DNA from 4 places in the Streptomyces sp. NPDC037013 genome. Region 1 is predicted to be linked to each of the others. Evidence: riboswitches for the same ligand, from Rfam matches in the RefSeq annotation. Region 1 holds a riboswitch; each other region holds the start of a gene.
The links. Region 1 has a riboswitch for cobalamin ahead of ACZ7DY_RS08840 (ribonucleoside-diphosphate reductase subunit alpha). Riboswitches for the same ligand answer to the same signal wherever they lie in the genome.
Positions count from the first base shown of each region.

Region 2: another riboswitch for cobalamin. It lies ahead of ACZ7DY_RS13875 (ABC transporter substrate-binding protein); the one in region 1 lies ahead of ACZ7DY_RS08840 (ribonucleoside-diphosphate reductase subunit alpha).
Region 3: another riboswitch for cobalamin. It lies ahead of cobN (cobaltochelatase subunit CobN); the one in region 1 lies ahead of ACZ7DY_RS08840 (ribonucleoside-diphosphate reductase subunit alpha).
Region 4: another riboswitch for cobalamin. It lies ahead of ACZ7DY_RS10255 (ABC transporter substrate-binding protein); the one in region 1 lies ahead of ACZ7DY_RS08840 (ribonucleoside-diphosphate reductase subunit alpha).

Region 1 is NZ_JBVJRV010000002.1:838,290-843,818, forward strand. It holds gene ACZ7DY_RS08830 (bifunctional albaflavenone monooxygenase/terpene synthase) at 1-212, shown strand, start outside; gene ACZ7DY_RS08835 (ribonucleotide-diphosphate reductase subunit beta) at 291-1,313, opposite strand; gene ACZ7DY_RS08840 (ribonucleoside-diphosphate reductase subunit alpha) at 1,313-3,724, opposite strand; cobalamin riboswitch at 3,856-3,978, opposite strand; gene ACZ7DY_RS08845 (GNAT family N-acetyltransferase) at 4,040-4,543, opposite strand; gene mctP (monocarboxylate uptake permease MctP) at 4,629-5,529, opposite strand, start outside.
Region 2 is NZ_JBVJRV010000003.1:898,134-903,662, forward strand. It holds gene ACZ7DY_RS13870 (FecCD family ABC transporter permease) at 1-375, opposite strand, end outside; gene ACZ7DY_RS13875 (ABC transporter substrate-binding protein) at 462-1,424, opposite strand; cobalamin riboswitch at 1,469-1,590, opposite strand; gene ACZ7DY_RS13880 (M67 family metallopeptidase) at 1,594-2,016, opposite strand; gene ACZ7DY_RS13885 (amino acid permease) at 2,119-3,624, opposite strand; gene ACZ7DY_RS13890 (DUF2017 domain-containing protein) at 3,997-4,602, opposite strand; gene clpS (ATP-dependent Clp protease adapter ClpS) at 4,646-4,960, opposite strand; gene ACZ7DY_RS13900 (nicotinate phosphoribosyltransferase) at 5,052-5,529, shown strand, end outside.
Region 3 is NZ_JBVJRV010000005.1:484,906-490,434, reverse strand. It holds gene cobN (cobaltochelatase subunit CobN) at 1-2,613, opposite strand, end outside; cobalamin riboswitch at 2,651-2,780, opposite strand; gene ACZ7DY_RS21165 (cobalamin biosynthesis protein CobG) at 3,063-4,346, shown strand; gene ACZ7DY_RS21160 (precorrin-8X methylmutase) at 4,343-4,984, shown strand; gene cobJ (precorrin-3B C(17)-methyltransferase) at 5,047-5,529, shown strand, end outside.
Region 4 is NZ_JBVJRV010000003.1:67,450-72,978, forward strand. It holds gene ACZ7DY_RS10245 (ABC transporter ATP-binding protein) at 1-412, opposite strand, end outside; gene ACZ7DY_RS10250 (FecCD family ABC transporter permease) at 493-1,557, opposite strand; gene ACZ7DY_RS10255 (ABC transporter substrate-binding protein) at 1,566-2,612, opposite strand; cobalamin riboswitch at 2,686-2,870, opposite strand; gene ACZ7DY_RS10260 (VOC family protein) at 2,888-3,451, opposite strand; gene ACZ7DY_RS10265 (helix-turn-helix domain-containing protein) at 3,448-4,326, opposite strand; gene ACZ7DY_RS10270 (HAD family hydrolase) at 4,553-5,529, shown strand, end outside.

The sequences.
Region 1 (5,529 bases):
CCGCGGACGTACCGGAGTTCGCGATGATGCCGTTCGGCGTCGGCAACCGTAAGTGCCCCGGCGACCACTTCAGCCTGGCCGAACTCGCCCTGATCCTGGCGACGGTGACCCCGAAGTGGCGGCTGGAGCCGGTCGCGGAGACCGACACCGGAACCCGCGTCGGCATCACCCTGCACCCCCGGCGGCTCGTCCTGCGGGCCCGGCCGCGCTGAGCGGAGAGCTGTGCCCACCCCGCCGGCGCGCGGACGGGGCGGGCACATCCCGGACACCCCGGCCAGGGGCGCGCCAGGCTAGAACTCGTCGTCGAAGGAGACCGACCCCTCGACCGCCACCTGGTACGCGGAAGGCCGCCGCTCGAAGAAGTTGGTCAGCTCCTGGACGCCCTGCAGCTCCATGAAGGAGAAGGGGTTCTCCGAGCCGTAGACCGGCGCGAAGCCGAGGCGCTGCAGGCGCTGGTCGGCGACGCACTGCAGGTAGTCGCGCATCGAGTCGGTGTTCATGCCCGGCAGGCCGTCGCCACACAGATCGCGGGCGAACTGCAGCTCGGCCTCGACGGCCTCCTTGAGCATGTCCGTGACCTGCTGCTGCAAGGCGTCGTCGAACAGGTCCGGCTCCTCCTTGCGGACGGTGTCGACCACGTCGAAGGCGAAGCTCATGTGCATCGTCTCGTCGCGGAACACCCAGTTGGTGCCGGTCGCAAGGCCGTGCAGGAGGCCGCGGCTGCGGAACCAGTAGACGTAGGCGAAGGCACCGTAGAAGAAGAGCCCCTCGATGCAGGCGGCGAAGCAGATCAGGTTCAGCAGGAAGCGGCGGCGGTCGGAGCGCGTCTCCAGACGGTCCAGCTTCTCGACCGAGTCCATCCACTTGAAGCAGAACTGGGCCTTCTCGCGGATGGAGGGGATCTCCTCGACCGCGTCGAAGGCGGCCGCCCGGTCCTGTGGATCGGGCAGGTAGGTGTCGAGCAGCGTCAGATAGAACTGGACGTGCACGGCCTCCTCGAAGAGCTGCCGGCTCAGATACAGCCGCGCCTCGGGGGAGTTGATGTGCTTGTAGAGCGTCAGCACGAGGTTGTTGGAGACGATCGAGTCACCGGTCGCGAAGAACGCGACGAGGCGGCCGATCAGGTGCTGCTCCTCGGGCGTCAGCTTCGCCAGGTCGGCGACGTCCGAGTGGAGGTCGACCTCCTCGACGGTCCAGGTGTTCTTGATCGCGTCCCGGTAGCGCTCGTAGAAGTCCGGGTAGCGCATGGGGCGCAGGGTCAGCTCGAAGCCCGGGTCGAGGAGGTTCTTCGCGCTGTTCGTGGTGGTGCTCATTACTGGCAGGCCTCGCAGGACTCGGGGTTTTCCAGGGAGCAGGCGACGGCTTCTTCGGCCGTGGCCTGGGCGGGGACGGGGACGGTCTCGGGCGCGGGTGCGGCGGTCGCGGTGTTCGAGCCGCCGGCCGCGCGGGCGATGCGCGTCGCGGGGCGCGAGCGCAGGTAGTACGTGGTCTTCAGGCCCTGCTGCCAGGCGTACGCGTACATCGAGGAGAGCTTGCCGATGGTCGGTGTCTCCAGGAAGAGGTTGAGCGACTGCGCCTGGTCGAGGAACGGGGTGCGGGCGGCGGCCATGTCGATCAGGCCGCGCTGCGGGAGCTCCCACGCGGTGCGGTACAGCGCGCGGACGTCCTCGGGGATCCAATCGAGGCCCTGGACCGAGCCGTTGGCCTCGCGCAGTGCCTCGCGGGTCTGCGCGTCCCACATGCCGAGCCGCTTCAACTCCTCCACCAGGTAGGCGTTGACCTGGAGGAACTCACCGGACAGCGTCTCGCGCTTGAAGAGGTTGGAGACCTGCGGCTCGATGCACTCGTAGACGCCCGCGATGGACGCGATGGTCGCGGTCGGCGCGATGGCGAGCAGCAGCGAGTTGCGCATCCCGGTGGTGGCGATACGTTCCCGCAGCGCCGCCCACCGCTCGGGCCACGTCAATTGCACGCCGTAGTGGTCGGGGTGCAGCACCCCGCGCGCGGTGCGGGTCTTCTCCCAGGCGGGCAGGGGGCCGTTGCGCTCGGCGAGGTCGGCGGAGGCCTCGTACGCGGCGAGCATGATCCGCTCGGCGATCCGGGTGGAGAGCGCGCGCGCCTCAGGGGCGTCGAAGGGCAGCTTCAGCTGGAAGAAGACGTCCTGCAGCCCCATCGCGCCGAGCCCCACCGGGCGCCACTTGGCGTTGGAGCGCCCGGCCTGCTCGGTCGGGTAGAAGTTGATGTCGACGACGCGGTCGAGGAAGGTCACCGCGGTGCGGACGGCCTCGTCGAGCCGCTCCCAGTCGATGTCCCCGTCCCGCACGAAGGCGCCGAGGTTGACCGAGCCGAGGTTGCAGACCGCGGTCTCGCCGTCGTCCGTGACCTCCAGGATCTCCGTGCACAGGTTCGACGAGTGCACGGTGTGGCCGGGCTCGGCGGTCTGGTTGGCGGTGCGGTTGGCGGCGTCCTTGAAGGTCATCCAGCCGTTGCCGGTCTGCGCGAGGGTGCGCATCATGCGGCCGTACAGCTCGCGGGCCGGCAGGGTCTTCTTGGCGAGCCCCGCGGCCTCCGCCGCCCGGTAGGCGGCGTCGAACTCCTCGCCCCACAGGTCGACCAGGTCGGGCACGTCCGAGGGCGAGAAGAGCGACCACTCCTGGTCGGCGGCGACCCGGCGCATGAACTCGTCCGGGATCCAGTGCGCGAGGTTGAGGTTGTGGGTGCGGCGCGCGTCCTCACCGGTGTTGTCGCGCAGCTCCAGGAACTCCTCGATGTCGAAGTGCCAGGTCTCCAGGTAGACCGCGGCCGCGCCCTTGCGGCGCCCGCCCTGGTTGACCGCGGCGACCGAGGCGTCCAGCGTCTTCAGGAACGGCACGATGCCGTTGGAGTGCCCGTTGGTGCCGCGGATCAGCGAGCCCCGGGAGCGGATGCGCGAGTACGAGAGTCCGATGCCGCCCGCGTGCTTGGAGAGCCGCGCCACCTGGTGGTAGCGGTCGTAGATCGAGTCCAGCTCGTCCAGCGGGGAGTCGAGGAGGTAGCAGGACGACATCTGGGGGTGGCGGGTGCCGGAGTTGAAGAGCGTCGGCGAGGACGGCAGGTAGTCCAGGCGGCTCATCAGGCCGTACAGCGCGGCGACTTCGTCGAGCGCGCGGGTGCTGTCGTCCTCGGCCAGGCCGCTCGCGACGCGCAGCATGAAGTGCTGCGGGGTCTCGATGACCTGGCGGGTGATGGGGTGACGCAGCAGATAGCGGCTGTGCAGCGTGCGCAGGCCGAAGTAGCCGAAGCGGAAGTCGGCGCCGTCGGCGAGCGCGGTCTCCACGAGCGCGTCGAGCCGGGCCGCGTGCGAGGTCACGAAGGCGGCGGTGCGGTCGGCGATCAGGCCCTCGCGCCGGCCGACCGCGATCGACTCGGTGAAGGAACGCACGCCCTGGGTGGCGGCCTCGGCGGCGATGGAGAGGGAGAGCAGCCGGGCGGCGAGCTTGGAGTAGGCCGGGTCCTCGGAGATGAGCCCCGCGGCCGCCTCCGTCGCGAGCGTCCGCAGCTCCGCCTCGTCGGCCCGCGCCGACCGGCCCCGCAGCGCGGCGGCGGCGACCCGCCCGGGGTCGGCGTCGGGGAGGTCGGCGGTGAGGTCGGTCAGGGTGCGCAGCAGCGCGGTCCCCGGCGCGTCGGCGCCCTCGGCGGTCGTCGGTGACGGCGCTGACGCAGGTTCGGCAGGCGCGATGGTCACGTGGAGCTCTCCCTCGCTCGGCTCTGGGCCTGGGGGAGGGGTCGGCACACACGGGCGCACCCGGGCAGGGCGGCGTACCGCGTCCACCGGCCCATTCCACGAGGCCCGGACGGTCGGCACCCGGGCCGGACGGCACGGGTGCGCTGCCGGCAGGTCTTCGGACTCCGCGTACGACAAATGCGTACACGTCCACCGTTGCGGGACAGTTCCGGACTTGCACCGGATTCCCCTGCGGCGACAGCGAGCACGAGCATACATCTTGTGTCGCGCTTCGGGAGCAGGCCCACATCTTGTGTCGGGTCAGGGAGGTGGGGTCTAGAGCGTCAAGGCGTAGGTGCGCAGCGGCAGGTCGGGGAGGGGGCACCAGTCGCGCTCCGGGGTCCGCAGGAAGCCGAGGCGTTCGTAGAGCCGGTGGGCGGTGCGCATGGAGGGCGAGGAGGAGAGCACGAGCCGGCTCCGGCCCGCGTTCCTGGACCGCTGGACGCACGAGCGCACCAGGAGCTCGCCGACGCCCCGGCCGCGCGCCGCGTGCGCGACCGCCAGCATGCGGATCTCGGTCTCGCCGTCCCGCGCGATGTCCGCCAGGGGCCCGCCGTCCGGCACGAAGGTCACGCCGCCGAGCAGCTCCCCGGCCATGTCGTCCGCAACGGCGACCAGGATCTCGGCGTGCGCCGCGCGTCCGGCCACGTCCCGCAGCACGGGCAGGTAGGGGTCCTCGGTCCCGAAGTCCAGGTGTCCGTCGTCGAGATAGGCCTGCGCGGTGAGGTCGCCCACGGCCCCGTACTCCTCGGGCCTCGCCCGCCTGATCGTGATGTCCATGCGCCGCAGTGTGCAACAGGAGACGACGAAGGGCCGCCGGTTTTCCGGCGGCCCTTGTCGGATGCGGTGCGGTTGTGGGGGCGGGTCAGTGCCCGGAGCCCGCGGTGGCCTTCGGCAGCTCCTGTACGACACCGGGGTCGCCGGCGTCCGCCGTGTAGTCCTCCGGGGACGTCTCGTCGACGCCCTCGGGGGCCTTCAGCGCCTTCAGGACGAAGGTGAGGACCACGGTCACGAGCACGTTCAGGATGAACGCGGTCAGGCCGATGTAGCCGATCTCGCCGATGCCGGGGATCTCGTCCGACGAGCCGCCGAAGTGCTTCTGGGTCGGCGAGGCGACGCCGTACGCGGCGACCGTCCCGTAGACCATGCCGACCGCCCAGCCGGCCAGCAGCGCCCAGCGGTGGAACCACCGGGTGAACAGGCCGCCGACCAGCGCGGGCATGGTCTGCAGGATCCAGATGCCGCCGAGCAGCTGGAAGTTGATCGCGACGGTCTTGTCCATGGTGAGGACGAAGGCGAGGGCGCCCACCTTCACCAGGAGCGAGACCAGCTTGGAGACCTTGGTCTCCTGCTCGGGCGTCGCGTCCGGCTTGATGAAGTCCTTGTAGATGTTGCGGGTGAAGAGGTTCGCGGCCGCGATCGACATGATGGCGGCCGGCACGAGCGCGCCGATGCCGATCGCCGCGAAGGCGACGCCGGTGAACCAGTCGGGGAACATGTCCTCGAAGAGCTGCGGGATCGCCAGTTGGCCGTTGTCGACCTTGACCCCGGCCGCGATCGCCATGAAGCCGAGCAGCGCGAGCAGGCCGAGCATCAGCGAGTACAGGGGCAGGATCGTGGTGTTGCGGCGGATGACGTCGCGGCTCTTGGAGGAGAGCGTCGCCGTGATCGAGTGCGGGTACATGAAGAGCGCGAGAGCGGAGCCGAGCGCCAGGGTCGCGTACGTCCACTGACCGGCCTCGGGTGGCGCGAGCGCGCCGCGCGGC
Region 2 (5,529 bases), on a different contig from region 1:
GATGCCGAGGAATCCGCCGAGGACGATCGCGCCGACCGCGCCGACGGAGGCGCCCGAGGAGACGCCGAGCAGGAACGGGTCGGCGAGGGGGTTGCGGACGAGGGCCTGCAGGACGGTGCCGATGACGGCGAGTCCGGCGCCGACGGTGGCGCCGAGCAGGACCCTGGGGAGCCGCACGTCCAGGACGATGGTGCGGAACGGGGAGGGTTCGGCCCGCCCCGTGAGGATCTCCAGGACCTGGCCGGGCGGGATGCGGACGGAGCCGAGGGCGAGCCCGGCGAGTGTCGCTGCCGCGAGGGCGAGCGTGAGGACGGCCAGGACGGCCGTGCGCCGCCCAAGTGTGTCCCGTCGATCGCCCTTCGGGCTCGTCCTCAAACGCCGGACGGGCTGAATGATCCGCCCCACGGGCTGAATGATCCGCCCGACGGGCTGGATGAGTCGCCCTGCGGGCTGGATGGGCCTCACAGCTGTGCCGCCAGCTTCCTCACCGCCTCCGGTGCTCGTACGCCGGTGACCACGTCCGACAGGGGCAGCACCGCGAAGCTCTTGTTCTTGATCGCGGGGACGTCCTGGAGGGCCGGGTCGTCGAGGAGGCGCTTCTTCTTCTGGGCGACCGTGGTGGCGCCGTAGTCGAGGATGAGGATGGTCTCGGGCCCGCGCTCGACGACCTTCTCCCAGGACGCGTCGCTGAAGGACTTGTCCACGTCGGCGAAGACGTTGCGGCCGCCCGCCCGCTTGATGATGTCGTTGCCGATGCCGCGGCCGCCCGCCGTGAACGCGGTCTTGTCGCCGCTGTCGTAGACGAAGACGGAACGGGCCTTTCTGCCCCTGGACTCGGCCTCGGTGGCGGCCAGTTCGCGCCGGGCGTCCTTGATCCACCGGTCGGCGCGGTCCCGCACGCCGAACGTGGCGCCGACCTCGCGGACCTCGCGGTAGACGTCGTCCATGGAGACGGGGTGCTTGGCGCAGCTCTCGACGTTGAGGCGGCTGTCGATGCCGGACTCGGCGAGGGCGGCGCGGCTGCGGCCGTCGCCGGCCTGGAAGGCGCTCGCGTAGCCGCCGTACACGTAGTCGGGGTCGGCGGAGAGCAGCTTCTCGTAGGAGGGGTACTCCTTGGCGAGCACCGGGATCGACTTGTACGCCTTCTCGTAGGCGGGCAGGACCTTGTCGTCGAGGTAGGCGGTGCCGACGATCCGGTTCCGGAGGCCGAGTGCCAGCATCACTTCGGTGGCGTGCTGGTTCATGGTGACGGCGCGCTTGGGGGGCTCTTCGTACGTCGTGCGCACACCGCAGTTGGTGACGGTGTACGGGAATCCGGCGGCCTTGGCGGCGGGCTTCGCGTCGTCGGCCGGGCCGGACGAGGAGCACGCGGCGAGCGGGACGAGCAGGGCCGCGGCCAGCAGGGCGCGCGTGGGGCGGGACATGGGGGTGCTGCCTCCTCCAGGGGATTTCCGCGTCCCCTGCGTCGGGTGGAGGAAGGCGGCAGGTCAGTTCCTGACTACCCCCGGCCCCGGTACGGGGTGGGGTCACAGTGGCGGGACCGTGCCGGATTCGCGCCGGCTTCCTGGGTCCTGCCGCCCTCGTGAGTAAAGATCAGTATGCCTGTACGACCTTTACCTCTTCCTCGGTGACCTCGCCGTCGACGATGCGGTACGAGCGGAACTGGAAGGGTCCTGCGTCGTCGGTGTCGGCCGTGGAGACCAGGACGTAGTGCGCGCCGGGCTCGTTGGCGTACGTGATGTCGGTGCGCGAGGGGTAGGCCTCGGTCGCCGTGTGCGAGTGGTAGACGATCACCGGCTCCTCGTCGCGGTCGTCCATCTCGCGGTAGAGCTTGAGCAGGTCACCCGAGTCGAACTCGTAGAACGTGGGCGAGCGCGCGGCGTTCAGCATGGGGATGAACCGCTCGGGGCGGCCGGTGCCCGCCGGTCCCGCGACCACGCCGCACGCCTCGTCGGGGTGGTCCTGGCGCGCGTGCGCGACGATCTGGTCGTGGAGGGCCTGGGTGATGGTCAGCATGGGAGTCAGGATAAGCAGAGGGCCCGCACCGTACCGAAGTGTGGTACGGGCGGGCCCGAATGCTGGACACGGCCCGGAAGAGCCGGTGTCGGGGCGCCGGTGTCAGTCCTTCTCGACCGGCGCGCTGCCGGCGGTGACGGAGCCGTCGACGGCGGTCTTGCGCTTGGTGAACGCCGCGGCATCGGGGTTGCGGCTCTTGAGCACCAGGTAGGAGACCGTGAGGATCAGGGCCCAGACCGGGGCGGCGTAGAGCGAGATCCGCGCGTCCTTGTCGACGCCCATCATCACGATGACCATGCCGATGAAGAGCAGCGCGAACCAGCTGGTGTACGGGGCGCCCGGGGCGCGGAAGGTGGACTGCGGCAGCTCGCCGCGGTCGGCCTTGCGGCGGTAGCGGATCTGGCAGGCCAGGATCATGATCCAGGCCCACATGCCGGAGATGGTGGCGAAGGAGACGACGTAGTTGAACGCCTCGCCCGGCCACTGGTAGTTGATCCAGACGCCGACCAGCATGAACGCGGCGGAGACCGTGGTGCCGGTCAGCGGCAGGCCGTTCTTCGTGAGCTTGGTGAAGAACTTCGGGCCCTGGCCGTTGAGCGCCAGGTCGCGCAGCATGCGGCCGGTGGAGTACATGCCGGAGTTGCAGGAGGAGAGCGCGGCGGTGAGGACCACGAAGTTCACGATGGCGGCGCCGACGCCGAGACCCATCTCCTCGAAGGCCTTCACGAACGGCGAGACGCCCGGCTTGAAGGAGGTCCACGGCACGACCGAGAGGATCATGATCAGCGCGCCGACGTAGAAGACGGCGATGCGCCACGGCACGGTGTTGATCGCCTTGGGCAGGACGGTCTTCGGGTCCTTGGACTCGCCCGCGGTGACGCCGACGAGCTCGACGGCGAGGAAGGCGAACATCACGATCTGCAGGGTCATCAGCGTGGAGCCGATGCCGTTGGGGAAGAAGCCGCCGTCGTTCCACAGGTGGGTGACGGACGCGGTGTCGCCGGCGTCGGAGAAGCCGATGGTGAGGATGCCGACGCAGATCAGGATCATGCCGATGATGGCGGTGACCTTGACCATCGAGAACCAGAACTCCAGCTCACCGAAGAGCTTCACGGAGATGAGGTTCGCGCCGTACAGGATGACCGTGAAGACCAGGGCGTACGCCCATTGCGGGAACGAGTCGTGTGTCCAGTACTGCATGTACTGGGCGGCCGCGGTGACTTCGGTGATGCCGGTGACGACCCAGAAGAGCCAGTAGGTCCAGCCGGTCACGAAACCGAAGAACGGGCCCATGAACTCGCGTGCGTACTCCGAGAAGGAGCCGGACACGGGCCGGTACATGAGGAGCTCGCCGAGCGCCCGCATGATGAAGAAGATGACGAGGCCCGCGATGGCGTACGCCAGGATGAGGCTGGGGCCGGCCTTGTGGATGGCCTTGCCCGCGCCGAGGAACAGGCCGGTGCCGATGGCGCCGCCGATCGCGATCATCTGGATCTGCCGGGCTCCGAGCCCGCGCTGATAGCCCTCGCCCTCGCCGGACGAGCCGCCCTGCGCGACACCATTGCCGCCGTGCTCGCCGTGGTGCTCTTCGACCTGCACTGAGGTCATGGTGACGCCTTTCTCCATGCTGATCCGCGCCCGCACATCTGCGTTGTGGCTGCGGACCAGGTCCTGATCCCCCCGGATATGGATGGAGTGCTACCGGCGGTCTGCCGGCTGGAGCGCCCTCGGCGACATGGGTGGCGTCACCGAGCGGTCGTGAAGATTTATCACGGGGGCAACAGTGAGGGAATGAGCCACCTGTGGCACAGAACACAGGGAGAAGCGGACAAAGCGCCCTTGACACCGCAAAAGCGGACAACGGCTTGACGCGATCGTTATCCGGATTTGAGGATCCGCTGAGCGAACGGCCCGCCTCGTGAACAGAACCTGTCCACTACAACAAATTTCGCTGCCGTATGCACCGAATTTGGCCCGGTTTCAGTCCAGCAACGTCCCCACCAGCGTTTCCTGCAAGCCGCCCAGCCAGAGATAGGCCATCACCATCGGCTTGCGGGGGTCGGTGTCCGGGAGGCGGTAGAGCAGATCCGCGTCCTCCTCGTCGCTGACCTCAAGGCGCGTGCCGATCGCGAGCCGGAGGTCGTTGAGGGCGCCGAGCCACCGCTGGGACTCCTCGACCGACAGTTTCAGGACAGCTCCGCCGTCGCCGGACGCCGTCATCGCGTCCAGCGAACGGATCACCACCAGCGCGTCGTCGCGCTTCTTGGCCCGCAGATCGTTCTCCGTGAAGCGGCGGAACTCCGCCGAGTACGCCCGCGCCTCCTCGGCGTCGCCCGGCGCGGCGTCCTCACTCCCCGGCCCGCCGTACGCGTCGGGCAGCAGCCGCCGCATCACCGGGTCGGAGGGCGGCTCGCTCGGCCCCTCGGCGAAGAGCTCCGCGAGGGGGTCGTCGGAGACCTCCCCGCCCGGACCCGGCCCGATCAGCTCCAGGAGCTGCACGGCGAGGGAACGGATGATCGAGATCTCGACCTCGTCGAGCGCGACGGCGGCGCCGCCCCCGGGAATCGGTTCGAATTGTCCTGGCATCAGATGCGTCGCTGCTTCCGGTCCGTGCGCTGCTGGAGGTCGGCTACTTGCGGTCCTGCTGAAGAGTGGCCCACAGGCCGTAACCGTGCATGGCCTGCACGTCGCGCTCCATCTCCTCACGGGTACCGCTGGAGACGACCGCGCGGCCCTTCTGGTGGACGTCCATCATCAGCTTCGTGGCCTTCTCCTTCGAGTACCCGAAGTACGTCTGGAACACGTACGTCACGTAACTCATCAGATTGACCGGGTCGTTGTGCACGAGCGTGATCCAGGGAACGTCCGGCTCGGGGACGACGAGCGCCTCTTCGTCCGAATCCGGGCGGGTGATTTCTGCGGGAGCCGTACTCACGTGCCCCATGCTGCCACCCCTGAAGGGCCCTCGCACAAATGGTCTCCCGCGCGCGCCACGAAATCGTCAGAGTGACGAGATTGGGGGTAGCATCCTTCGTATGAACACAGCGGACCTTGGCCTGCCGGTGGATGTTCCGTCGACAGCGCTTTTCACGGACCAGTACGAGCTGACGATGTTGCAGGCCGCACTGAAGGCGGGCACCGGCGACCGGCGTTCGGTCTTCGAGGTCTTCACCCGCAGACTGCCCGAGGGCCGCCGCTACGGCGTGGTGGCCGGAACCGGCCGGGTCCTGGACGCCGTGGAGAACTTCCGCTTCGACGCCGGCGTCCTCGGCTTCCTGCGCGAGCGCGGCATCGTCGACGAGGCGACCCTGGAGTGGCTGGCCGGCTACCGCTTCAGCGGCGACATCTGGGGCTACCCCGAGGGCGAGGTCTACTTCCCCGGCTCGCCCATCCTGCGGGTCGAGGGCTCCTTCGCGGAGTGCGTGCTCCTGGAGACCGTGATCCTCTCCATCCTCAACCACGACTCGGCCATCGCGGCCGCCGCCTCCCGGATGTCCTCCGCCGCCGGGGACC
Region 3 (5,529 bases), on a different contig from region 1:
CATGGCCTCGGCGACGTCGTCGCCCGCGGTGCGCATCGCGCTGGTGCCCCACAGGGAGAGGCCCACGGACGTGGGGTACTCGCCGTTGTCGGACTTGTACCGCTCGATGAGGGAGTCGGCGAGGGCCTGGCCCGTCTCCCACGCCAGGCGGGAGGGGACGGCCTTCGGGTCGACCGAGTAGAAGTTGCGGCCGGTCGGCAGGACGTTGACCAGGCCGCGCAGCGGCGATCCCGACGGGCCTGCGGGGACGAAGCCGCCGTTCAGGGCGTGCACCGCGTGGTCGAGCTCGGCGGTGGTGCCCGCCAGCCGCGGGACGACCTCGCGGGCCGCGAACTCCAGGACGGCGGCGACCTGTTCCCCCTGGTCGCGCGGGATCGCGGCGAGGTCCCAGCCCGCGTCGTCCATCGCCTGGACCAGCGCGCGGGCCTTGTCCTCGGCCTCGTCGGCGCTGACGCGCGTCGCCGCCGACTCGTCGAGACCGAGGGCCTCGCGCAGGCCGGGCAGCGCGGTCGTACCGCCCCAGATCTGGCGGGCCCGCAGGATCGCGAGGACGAGGTTGACGCGGTCGCCGGCGGCCGGGGCGGTGCCGAGCACGTGCAGACCGTCGCGGATCTGCATGTCCTTGATCTCGCAGAGCCAGCCGTCGACGTGGAGCAGGAAGTCGTCGAAGCCGTCGTCGTCCGGACGGTCCTCCAGGCCCAGGTCGTGGTCGAGCTTCGCGGCCTGGATGAGCGTCCAGATCTGGGCGCGGATCGCGGGCAGCTTCGCCGGGTCCATGGAGCTGATCTGGGCGTACTCGTCGAGGAGCTGCTCCAGGCGCGCGATGTCGCCGTAGGAGTCGGCCCGCGCCATCGGCGGCACCAGGTGGTCGATGAGCGTGGCGTGCACCCGGCGCTTGGCCTGCGTGCCCTCGCCCGGGTCGTTGACCAGGAACGGGTAGATCAGCGGCAGGTCGCCGAGCGCGGCGTCCGGGCCGCAGGCGGCGGAGAGGCCCGCGTTCTTGCCGGGCAGCCACTCCAGGTTGCCGTGCTTGCCGAGGTGGATCATCGCGTCGGCGCCGAAACCGCCGTCGGCGTCGGGCGCCGCGATCCAGCGGTAGGCCGCCAAGTAGTGGTGCGAGGGCGGCAGATCGGGGTCGTGGTAGATCGCGATGGGGTTCTCGCCGAAGCCGCGCGGCGGCTGGATGAGGATGAGGAGGTTCCCCCGGCGCAGGGCGGCGAGCACGATGTCGCCCTCCGGGTCGCCGCCGTTGCCCACGCGGGACTTGTCCAGGAACATCTCGCCGGGCGGCGGCCCCCAGTGCTGCTCGACCGACTCGCGCAGCTCCTGCGGGAGCGTCGCGTACCACCGCTTGTAGTCGGCGGCCGGGATGCGCACCGGGTTGGCGGCGAGCTGCTCCTCGGTGAGCCACTCCTGATCGTGGCCGCCCGCGTCGATGAGGGCCCGGATCAGCTCGTCGCCGTCACCGGAGACCAGGCCGGGGATGTCGGCCTCGGGACCGAAGTCGTACCCCTCGGCGCGCAGCCGGCGCAGCAGTGCGACGGCGGAGGCGGGGGTGTCGAGGCCGACCGCGTTGCCGATGCGGGAGTGCTTGGTCGGGTACGCGGAGAGCACCAGGGCGAGACGCTTGTCGGCGGCCGGGATGTGCTTGAGGCGGGCGTGGCGTACGGCGATTCCGGCGACGCGGGCCGCGCGCTCGGCGTCGGCCACGTACGCGGGAAGCCCGTCCTCGTCGATCTCCTTGAAGGAGAAGGGGACCGTGATCAGGCGGCCGTCGAACTCCGGCACCGCGATCTGGCTCGCGGCGTCCAGCGGCGAGACGCCCTCGTCGTTCTCCTCCCACGCCGAGCGCGAACCGGTCAGGCAGAGCGCCTGGAGGATCGGCACGTCGAGGCCGGACAGCGCGCCCGCGTCCCACGACTCGTCGTCGCCGCCCGCGGAGGCCTCGGCCGGCTTGGTGCCGCCGGCCGCGAGGACCGTCGTCACGATGGTGTCGGCGACCCGCAGCGCGTCGATCAGCTCGGGCTCGGGGGCGCGCAGCGACGCCACGTACAGCGGCAGCGGGCGGGCGCCCGCGTCCTCGATCGCACCGCACAGGGCGTCCACGAACGCGGTGTTGCCGCTCATGTGGTGGGCGCGGTAGTAGAGCACCGCGACCGTCGGGCCCTCGATGTCGCGCGCGGTGCGCTCCAGCGGGCCCCAGGACGGCGCGGGCGCGGGCGGCTCGAAGCCGTGGCCGGTGAGCAGCACCGTGTCGGAGAGGAAGCGGGCGAGCTGCTCCAGGTTGGCGGGGCCGCCGTGCGCGAGGTAGGCGTGCGCCTCCGCGGCGATGCCGACCGGCACCGTCGACGAGGCCATCAGCTGGGCGTCGGGTGCCTGTTCACCGGTGAGCACCACGACCGGCAGGCCGCTGGCGATGAGCTGGTCGAGGCCGTCCTGCCAGGCGCGGACGCCGCCGAGGAGGCGTACGACGACGAGATCGACGCCCTCGAGGAGCGCGGGCAGCGCGTCCAGGTCCAGGCGGGAGGGGTTGGCGAACCGGTACTCGACGGGGCCTCCCGCCGCGCGGGCGCTGAGCAGGTCGGTGTCGGAGGTCGACAACAGCAGAAGCATGCGGGCGCAGGCCTTCCTCGGGGTGTCCGCGCCCCGGGTGGTCGTATGGACGGCAGGAGTTCCTGACTCGCCCCACGGATGGGGCTCACAGTGGCGGGACCGCGCCGGATTCGCACCGGGCTTCCTCCCTCGGGTCCTGGTGGACCCACGCCGTCGCTGGCGTCGACGGACCCCAGCGGTCTCGGGGAAGTGTGGCACGCGCCCACGCCGCCCGGCACGCCCTCTCGCCGCGCCGGGCGAAGACCCAAGTACGTCCGGTACGAGGGTCTCCGCCCAGCACGCCGAGAGCACGTACCGAACGACGCGGACCCGCACCCCACTGCCCCGAGACCGCCGGCGGCCCGCCGCCTGCATACTAAGTCCTGCCCGCCGCGAGCGGCGCGGCCACCTGCCGGGACGGCCCGTCTCGGGAGGCGACCGGCCGGATCCGCGTGGGTATGCTCGCCGCCATGCCGCCCACCCGAGCACCCTCCCCGAACCAGGGCGAATCCCTCATACGCGACCGGGGCGACGCCTGCCCCGGAGCCCTTCGCCTGCACCTCGCCGACGACGGCCGGCTCGCCCGACTCCGCCTGCCCGGCGGCCTCTTGGCGTCCCGTCAGGCCGAAGCGCTGGGCACCGCGGCGGAGCGTCTCGCGGACGGGAACCTCAGCATCACCTCGCGCGGCAACATCGAGCTGCGCGGCCTCGGCGAGACATGCGGCGGCGAACTCTCCCGGCTGCTCGCGGACGCCGGCCTGCTCCCCTCCGAGCGCCACGAACGCGTACGGAACGTGGTCGCCTCCCCGCTGGCGGGCACCGACGGACTCGGCCACGCCGACGTGCAGTTGTGGGCCCGCGAGCTGGACCGGCTGCTGTACGCCGAGGAGTGGACGACGGCACTCTCGGGACGCTTCCTGTTCGTCCTGGACGACGGGCGCGGGGACGTGACCGGGCTCGGCGGCGATGTGACCTTGATCGCAGAATCGGGCGGCACCGCCGTCGTGCGCGTGGCGGACAGCGCCCTCCGGATCGCCGCCGCCGACGCCCCGCGCGCCGCGCTCGCCGCCGCCGGCGCCTTCCTCGCCGCGGCGGACGCGGCGGGCAACGGCGCCTGGCGGGTGACGGAACTGCCCCAGGGCCGGGACGTCGAGCTCGCCGGGGCGCTGGCACGGGCCGGCCTCCCCACCGAACCGGCCGAGCCGACCGAACCGTGGGCCGTGGCCCGCACCGCCCCGCACGCCCCCGGCGTCATCGGCGGTGCCGTCGCGGTCGGCGCCCCCCTCGGCCGCGTCACCGCCGCCCAGTGGCGCGCCCTGCTCCCGCTGCCCGCAGGCGAACTGCGGATCACCCCCTGGCGCGGCTTCGTGGTGCCCGGCTTCGCCGACGAGGCCGCCGCCCGGGACCGGCTCGCCGCCCTGGCCGCGGCAGGCCACCTCACCGACCCCGCCTCCCCCTGGCTCGGCGTCGGGGCCTGCACCGGCCGCCCCGGCTGCGCCAAGGCCCTCGCCGACGTCCGCGCCGACGCCGTGCCCGGCCGCGGCGGGCTGCCCGTCCACTGGTCCGGCTGCGAGCGGCGCTGCGGCCACCCGCGCGGCGACTGGGTCGACGTCCTCGCCACCGGCGACGGACGGTACGAGGTGACGGTGCGCACCACCGGCGGGGCGGTCACGCCCGTGCCGGGCGAGACCCTGACCGAGACGGTCACCGCGGCACGTACGACTCCTGCAACCACCCGAACGGCCACGAGATGAGCGAGAGCACAGTGTTCGACTACGAGAAGGACGGCGCGGCGATCTACCGCGAGTCCTTTGCCACCATCCGCGCGGAGGCGGACCTCGACGGCCTGCCCGCAGACGTCAGCCAGGTCGCGGTCCGGATGATCCACGCCTGCGGGATGGTCGATCTCGTGAAGGATCTCGCCCACAGCCCGCGCGTGATCGCCGACGCCCGCAAGGCACTGCGCGACGGCGCCCCGATCCTGTGCGACGCGAACATGGTCGCGAGCGGCGTCACCCGCAAGCGGCTGCCCGCCGACAACGACGTGATCTGCACCCTCGCCGACCCGTCCGTACCGGACCTCGCCGCGCGGCTCGGCACCACCCGCAGCGCCGCCGCCCTCGAACTCTGGCGCGACCGCCTCGAAGGCGCCGTCGTCGCCATCGGCAACGCGCCCACCGCGCTCTTCCGCCTCCTGGAGATGATCGAGGAGGGCGCGCCGCGCCCGGCCGCCGTCCTCGGCATCCCGGTCGGCTTCGTCGGCGCCGCCGAGTCCAAGGACGCGCTCGCCGCCCACCCCTTGGGTCTGGAGTACCTGGTCGTACGGGGACGTCGCGGCGGCAGCGCGATGGCCGCGGCGGCGATCAACGCGATTGCGAGCGAGGCCGAGTGAACACCGAGACCACCTGCGGGAAGCTGTACGGGGTCGGCCTCGGCCCCGGCGACCCGTCCCTGATGACCCTGCGCGCCGTCGAGGTGATCGCGGCGGCGGACGTCGTCGCGTACCACTCGGCGCGGCACGGCCGCTCCATCGCCCGCTCGATCGCCGCCGCGCACCTGCGCGCCGACCACATCGAGGAGGCGCTGGTCTACCCCGTCACCACGGAGAACACCGACCACCCCGGCGGCTACCGCGGGGCGCTCGACGACTTCTACGAGGAGGCCGCCGCCCGCCTCGCCGCGCACCTCGACGCGGGCCGCACGGTCGCCGTCCTCGCCGAGGGGGACCCGCTCTTCTACGGCTCGTACCAGCACATGCACAAGCGCCTCGCGCACCGCTACCCGACCGAGGTGATCCCCGGCGTCACCTCGGTGAGCGCGGCGGCCGCCCGGCTGGGGGAGCCGCTGGTGGAGGCCGAGGAGATCCTGACCGTCCTGCCCGGCACCCTCCCGGAGGAGGAGCTCGCCGCGCGTCTGGCGGCGACGGACTCCGCCGTC
Region 4 (5,529 bases), on a different contig from region 1:
GGCCGGCGCGTTCGGTGAGCCCGGTGCGGGCCAGCGCGTCACGCACGGCCCGCTCGTCGTGCGGGGTGGGGGCCGACCACGCGCGGCGGTGCGGGATGCGGCCGAGTCGTACGACGTCTCCTACGGTCAACTCGACCTGGGTCGAGGCGTGTTGCTCCACCACGGCGACCCGGCGGGCCACCGCGCGGCGGCCCGTGTCGGCCAGGGGGCGGCCGTCCAGGGTGACCACTCCGGAGGCCGGGGCGAGGACGCCGGCGAGGAGGCGCAGGAGCGTGGACTTGCCCGAGCCGTTGGGGCCGAGGAGACCCACGGTGGCCCCGGCGGGCGGTGCGAGGCTGACCCCGTCGACGATCAGCCTGCCGCCGGCCTCCCGGCTGACCCGGTCGGCGCGCAGGCCGGTACTGGCGGTCACCTCCGGCGGGTTCACCGGGGACGAGCCAGGTGACGGCGGTGACCCTGCTCGGTCCGTCGCCGGGGACTTCGCCTCGTACCTCATGACACCCTCCGCGTCCGGTACAGCACCGCCACGAACGCCGGTACGCCGATGAGTGAGGTCACCACGCCGACCGGGACCTCCTGCGGGTCGAGCGCCGTGCGGGCCAGCGTGTCCACCCAGACCAGGAAGACCGCGCCGGCGAGCGCCGTCACCGGGAGCAGCCGGGCGTGGCCGGAACCTGCGAACGCGCGGGCCGCGTGCGGCAGTACCAGTCCGACGAAGCCGATGGCGCCCGCCGAGCTGACCAGGGCCGCGGTGAGCAGTGCGGTCGTGCAGAGCAGGATGAGCCGGGTGCGCGCGACCCGGACGCCCAGCGCCGCGGCCGCCTCCTGGCCGAACGCGAACGCGTCGAGCGTACGCGCGTGGGCGAGGCAGACGAGCAGCGTCACCGCGAGCACCGTGCCGCACAGCCACACATCCGTCCAGCCGATCCCGCTGAGCGAGCCGAGCAGCCAGAACAGCACTCCGCGGGTCGTCTCGGAGTCGGCCGCCGTGAGGACCACGAACGAGGTGACCGCGGAGAACAGCTGCATGGCCGCGACGCCGGACAGCACGACCCGGTCCGTGGTGTCGCCCAGGGTGTGGCTGAGGAGGAGCACCAGCGCGAAGGAGACCAGCGCGCCCGCGAAGGCGCCCGCCGAGACCGACACCGCTCCCCCGCCGACGCCGAGGACGACGACGGCGACCGCTCCGGTGGACGCCCCGGACGAGACCCCGAGGACGAAGGGGTCCGCGAGGGGGTTGCGGAGGAGGGACTGCATGACCGTGCCGCAGACGGCGAGGCCCGCGCCGCAGACCGCGGCGAGCAGCGTGCGGGGCATCCGCAGGTTCCAGACGATGCCGTCCCTGATGGGGGTGAGCGGGGAGTCGCCCCAGCCGAGGTGGGCCGCGACCGTCGACCACACGTCGGAGACGGAGATGTCCGCCGGGCCGATGGTCACCGCCACGGAGACGGACAGGACGAGCGCGGCGACGCCGGCCACCCACAGGAGCCCCAGCCTCGCGCCGTGCCGGAGCCCCGGCTGTCCGGTACGGGTACGGGTGTTACCCCTGTTCCCCACCGCCTCGCTCACTTGACGAGGCCGAACTTGCGCAGTCCTGCCGCGACTTGTTCGATGCCGTCGACCGTGCGGATCGTGGGGTTCATGGCCTGGCCGCTGAGCAGCACGTACCGCTTCTTCTTCACCGCGGTCAGGTTCTTCGTCGCCGGGTTGGTCTCCAGGAACCTGATCTTCTCCCGGGCGCTCTCCGCGGACTGGGACCTGCGCGTGAGGTCGCCGATGACGAGGACGTCGGGGTCGCGGTCGGCGACGGTCTCCCAGTTGATCTGGGGCCACTCCTCGCGGGTGTCGTCGAAGACGTTCTTCACGCCGAGTTCGCGGGTGATGATGCCGGGGGCGCCGCAGCAGCCCGCCATGTACGGGGCGTCGGAGTTGGCGAACCAGTACAGGAGCGTCGTGTCGGATGCGGCGGCCCTGTCGATGTCCTCGGTCGCCTTCGTGACCCGGCGCTTCAGGTCGGCGATGAGCTTCTCGCCGCGCTTCTCGACGCCGAAGACCTTCGCCAGGTCGCGCACCTCGCCGTAGACGGTGTCCATGGTGAGGGTCTTGACGCGCTTGCCGTCGCCGCCGCCGTCGTTGTCCTTGCCCGCGCAGTCGGTGGGCGAGACGTAGACGGGGACGCCGAGTCCGGTGAACTTCGTGCGGTCGGCGACGCCGCCCTTGCCGACGGTGTAGAGGAAGGAGGCGCTGACGAAGTCGGGTTCCTCGGCGAGGACCTTCTCCAGCGAGGGGTAGCGGTCGGCGAGCCGCTTCACCTTCGCGTTCTCCTGCCGGAGGTTCTTCAGGACCGGGTCGGTCCAGGTGCCGGTGCCGGCCATCCGGTCGGCGAGGCCGAGGGAGAGCAGGATCTCCGTGGACCCCTGGTCGAGGGAGACGGCCCGCCGGGGCGGCGCCTTCACCGTCGCCTCCTTGCCGCAGGAGGCGACAGTGACGGGGTAGCCGTCGGCGTTCTTGCCCGCCGGCCGCTGCGCGGAGCCGTCGCCGCACGCGGTGAGCGTGAGCGCGCCGGCGCAGAGGAAGCTGAGGAGGGCGGATATACGGGCTGTCGAGGACACGTGTTCCCTGGTCCCTTGAGTCTCGCGGCTCATACGCGGAGCCTGGCCTGCGTCTCGACCTCCGCCGCCCGGTGTGCGAGCGGAGGCGCCAGCAGGTCTTCGGACTCGGGATCGACCGGACGGGGCGCCTTCCCGGGCGTCCTGTGACACCCAGTGGCCGTGGCCCCGCCCGTCCCCCTCACCGCTGCGCGTCAGTTCCGGATTCGCACCGGATTCCCTGGCCCAGGTGTGGGTTTGACTGGCTTGCGCAAGTTATCACGCACGCCCGGGCCCGCTCATACGGCTTCGGCCGGGTCGGGCCTCGGCTCGCCGCGGTAGGTGCCGAAGGACCAGCGGTTCCCCTCCGGGTCCTCGATGCCGAACTCGCGGCTGCCGTACGGCTTGTCCTCGATCTCCGCGATGACCTTCACGCCGGCCGCGGTGAGGCGGCGGTACAGGTCGTCCACCCGCGCGGTGACGACGTACGCGGATCCGGCGCCGGGCCTGCCGCAGGTGGAGGCGGCGGCCGGGTCGTAGGAGCCGAGCATGACGCCGCCGCCCTCGGGCCAGTCGAGCTGGGCATGGGCGACGCGGCCCTCGTCCTCGTAGACGGCGGTGCGCAGGAAGCCGACGGTGCCGACCAGGAAGTCGATCAGGGCGGGGGCGTCCTTGGCCTGGAGGCCGGGCCAGATGGCGGGAGCAGGGGTGCGGAGCGGCTGCTCCGGCTCCGGGGCGCCGGAGGGCGAGTTCAGGATGGGGCCCGGTGTGGGGGCCGGGGTGGTGTTCGTGGCGGGGCTCTGGGCCGAATTCGTGGCGGGGCTCTCGGAGGAGTCTGAGGCGGGGTTCGGTGTGGTGTTCATGCCGTCGAGTCTTCGCCCTTGCCGTGCGCCCCGGCTTGGATATTCCGGCACTCTTCGGCCAGCCAGGCGGTGGGACTCACCCCCGTGTACTGCCGGAAGTCGCGGACGAGGTGCGAGTGGTCGTAGTAGCCGGCGTCGGCCGCGACCCGGGCGAGGTCGGGCGCGGCGCCCGCCGCGACCGCGCGGGCCACGGTGGCCTTGGCGTGCTGGAAGCGCATCAGACGTGCCGCCTGTTTGGGGCTCAGTCCCGTCTCGGCGCGGAAGAGCGCGGTCAGCCGGCGCTCGCTGAGCGCCACGTGCCGGGAGAGGCCGCCCAGGGTGCCCGCGCCGCGGTACCGGGCCAGCCATGCCCAGGCCTCGGCGACCTCCGGACGGACGGACCCGGCGGTGCCCCGGCGAGGCTCGTCGTACACGCGCCGCCGCAGATACGCGGAGAGGTGGGCGAAGCGGTCCTCCCAGCCGTCCAGTTCGCACAGTTGCTCGCGGACCTCGGCGGCGCGGTCCCCGAAGACGTCGGTCCCGGCGACGACGAGCGGGCCGGTCAGATCGGCGGCGGGCAGGCCGAGGAGGGCGCGGGCCGCGAGGGGGTGCACGGCGAGCTGGATGCCCGCCTCGTGCTCGGGCTGGACGACGTACGCGGGGCTCTGGTGCAGGCCGCCGACGACGATGTCGGTGCGCGTCGCGGCCGGGCCGGTGGCCTCTTCGGGGGTGGTGCCGGTAGCGATGGGCCCGTCGAGCGAGAAGATCACCGTCAGATACGGCGACGGCAGACCCCTGTGCAGGGCGGGAGGCTGCCCCGCGGTGCGGTAGCCGACCGCGGAGACGACCATGCCGTCGAGCCGGGGAACGGCCCGGGCGAACTCACGGGTGCCCATGCGTCCCAGTATGCGCGGCGCGTCGCGCTTCGTATCGCGCGGCCGAACGGCCGGAGCAGGCCGCAACCCGCCCCGGCGTCCCCCTCCGCTACCCGTGTTCACCTCCCCCATACCTCCCCGCCACGGTGACTTCGATCATGGGAAATGGGCGTCGCGCCCCATAGCATTGCGCGCCGCTCCGGACGGGGCGCATCTCGCTCTCAGGGAACGGCAGGGACGTAACGACATGGCAGTACGGGCAAAGGGCAAGCCGGGCAAGCTGAGCAAGCCGGCCGTCATCGGCACCACGGCGGCGCTGGCCGCCGCCGTCCTCGCGGGCGGCGCGCTGTGGCCGACGGACCAGGCGAGCGCCGCCGACACCTCGGCGGCCACCGCCCGTGAGCTGTCGCACTGGCCGAAGCCCGTGGCGAAGCGGCTCGGCAAGGTCATCGCCGCCAATGACCACAAGGGCGCGTACGCGGTCTTCGACGCGGACAACACGACGTACCGCAACGACCTGGAGGAGTCGCTGCTCCCCTTCCTGGAGATGAAGGGCGTCCTGACCCGCAAGACCATGGACCCCTCCCTGAAGGTCATCCCCTTCAAGGACAAGGCGGGCCACAAGGAGAGCCTGTACAGCTACTACAACCGGCTGTGCGAGGTGGACGACCAGGTCTGCTACCCGTGGGCCGCGCAGATCTTCTCCGGCTTCACGCTGAAGGAGCTCAAGGGGTACGTCGACGAGCTCCTCGCGTACGAGAAGCCGATCCCCGCCGAGTACTACGAGGACGGCGTGCTCACCAGGACCGAGGTGAAGCCGCCGGAACTGTCGCGCGGCATGCAGCAGCTCTACCGGACGCTGCGCGCCCACGGCGTCGAGGTGTACGTGGTCAGCGCGGCCGGCGAGGACCTGGTGCGGATGGTGCTCGCCGACCCGAAGTACGGGTACGGCGTGAAGCCGGAGAACGTCATCGGCGTCTCCACGCAGCTCAAGGACCGCAGGACCGGGCAGGTGACCAGCTCCCGCAAGGAGATCGCCGAGGGCCGCTTCGGCGAGAAGGACCGCGCCGAACTCGCGAAGCGGGAGCTGACGCCGAACCTGTGGGCGCCGCTGACCTGGTACGAGGGCAAGCCCGCGGCGATCAACACCTACATCGACGAGTGGAAGAAGCCGATCCTCGTCGCCGGTGACACCCCGGCGAGCGACGGCCCGATGCTGTTCCA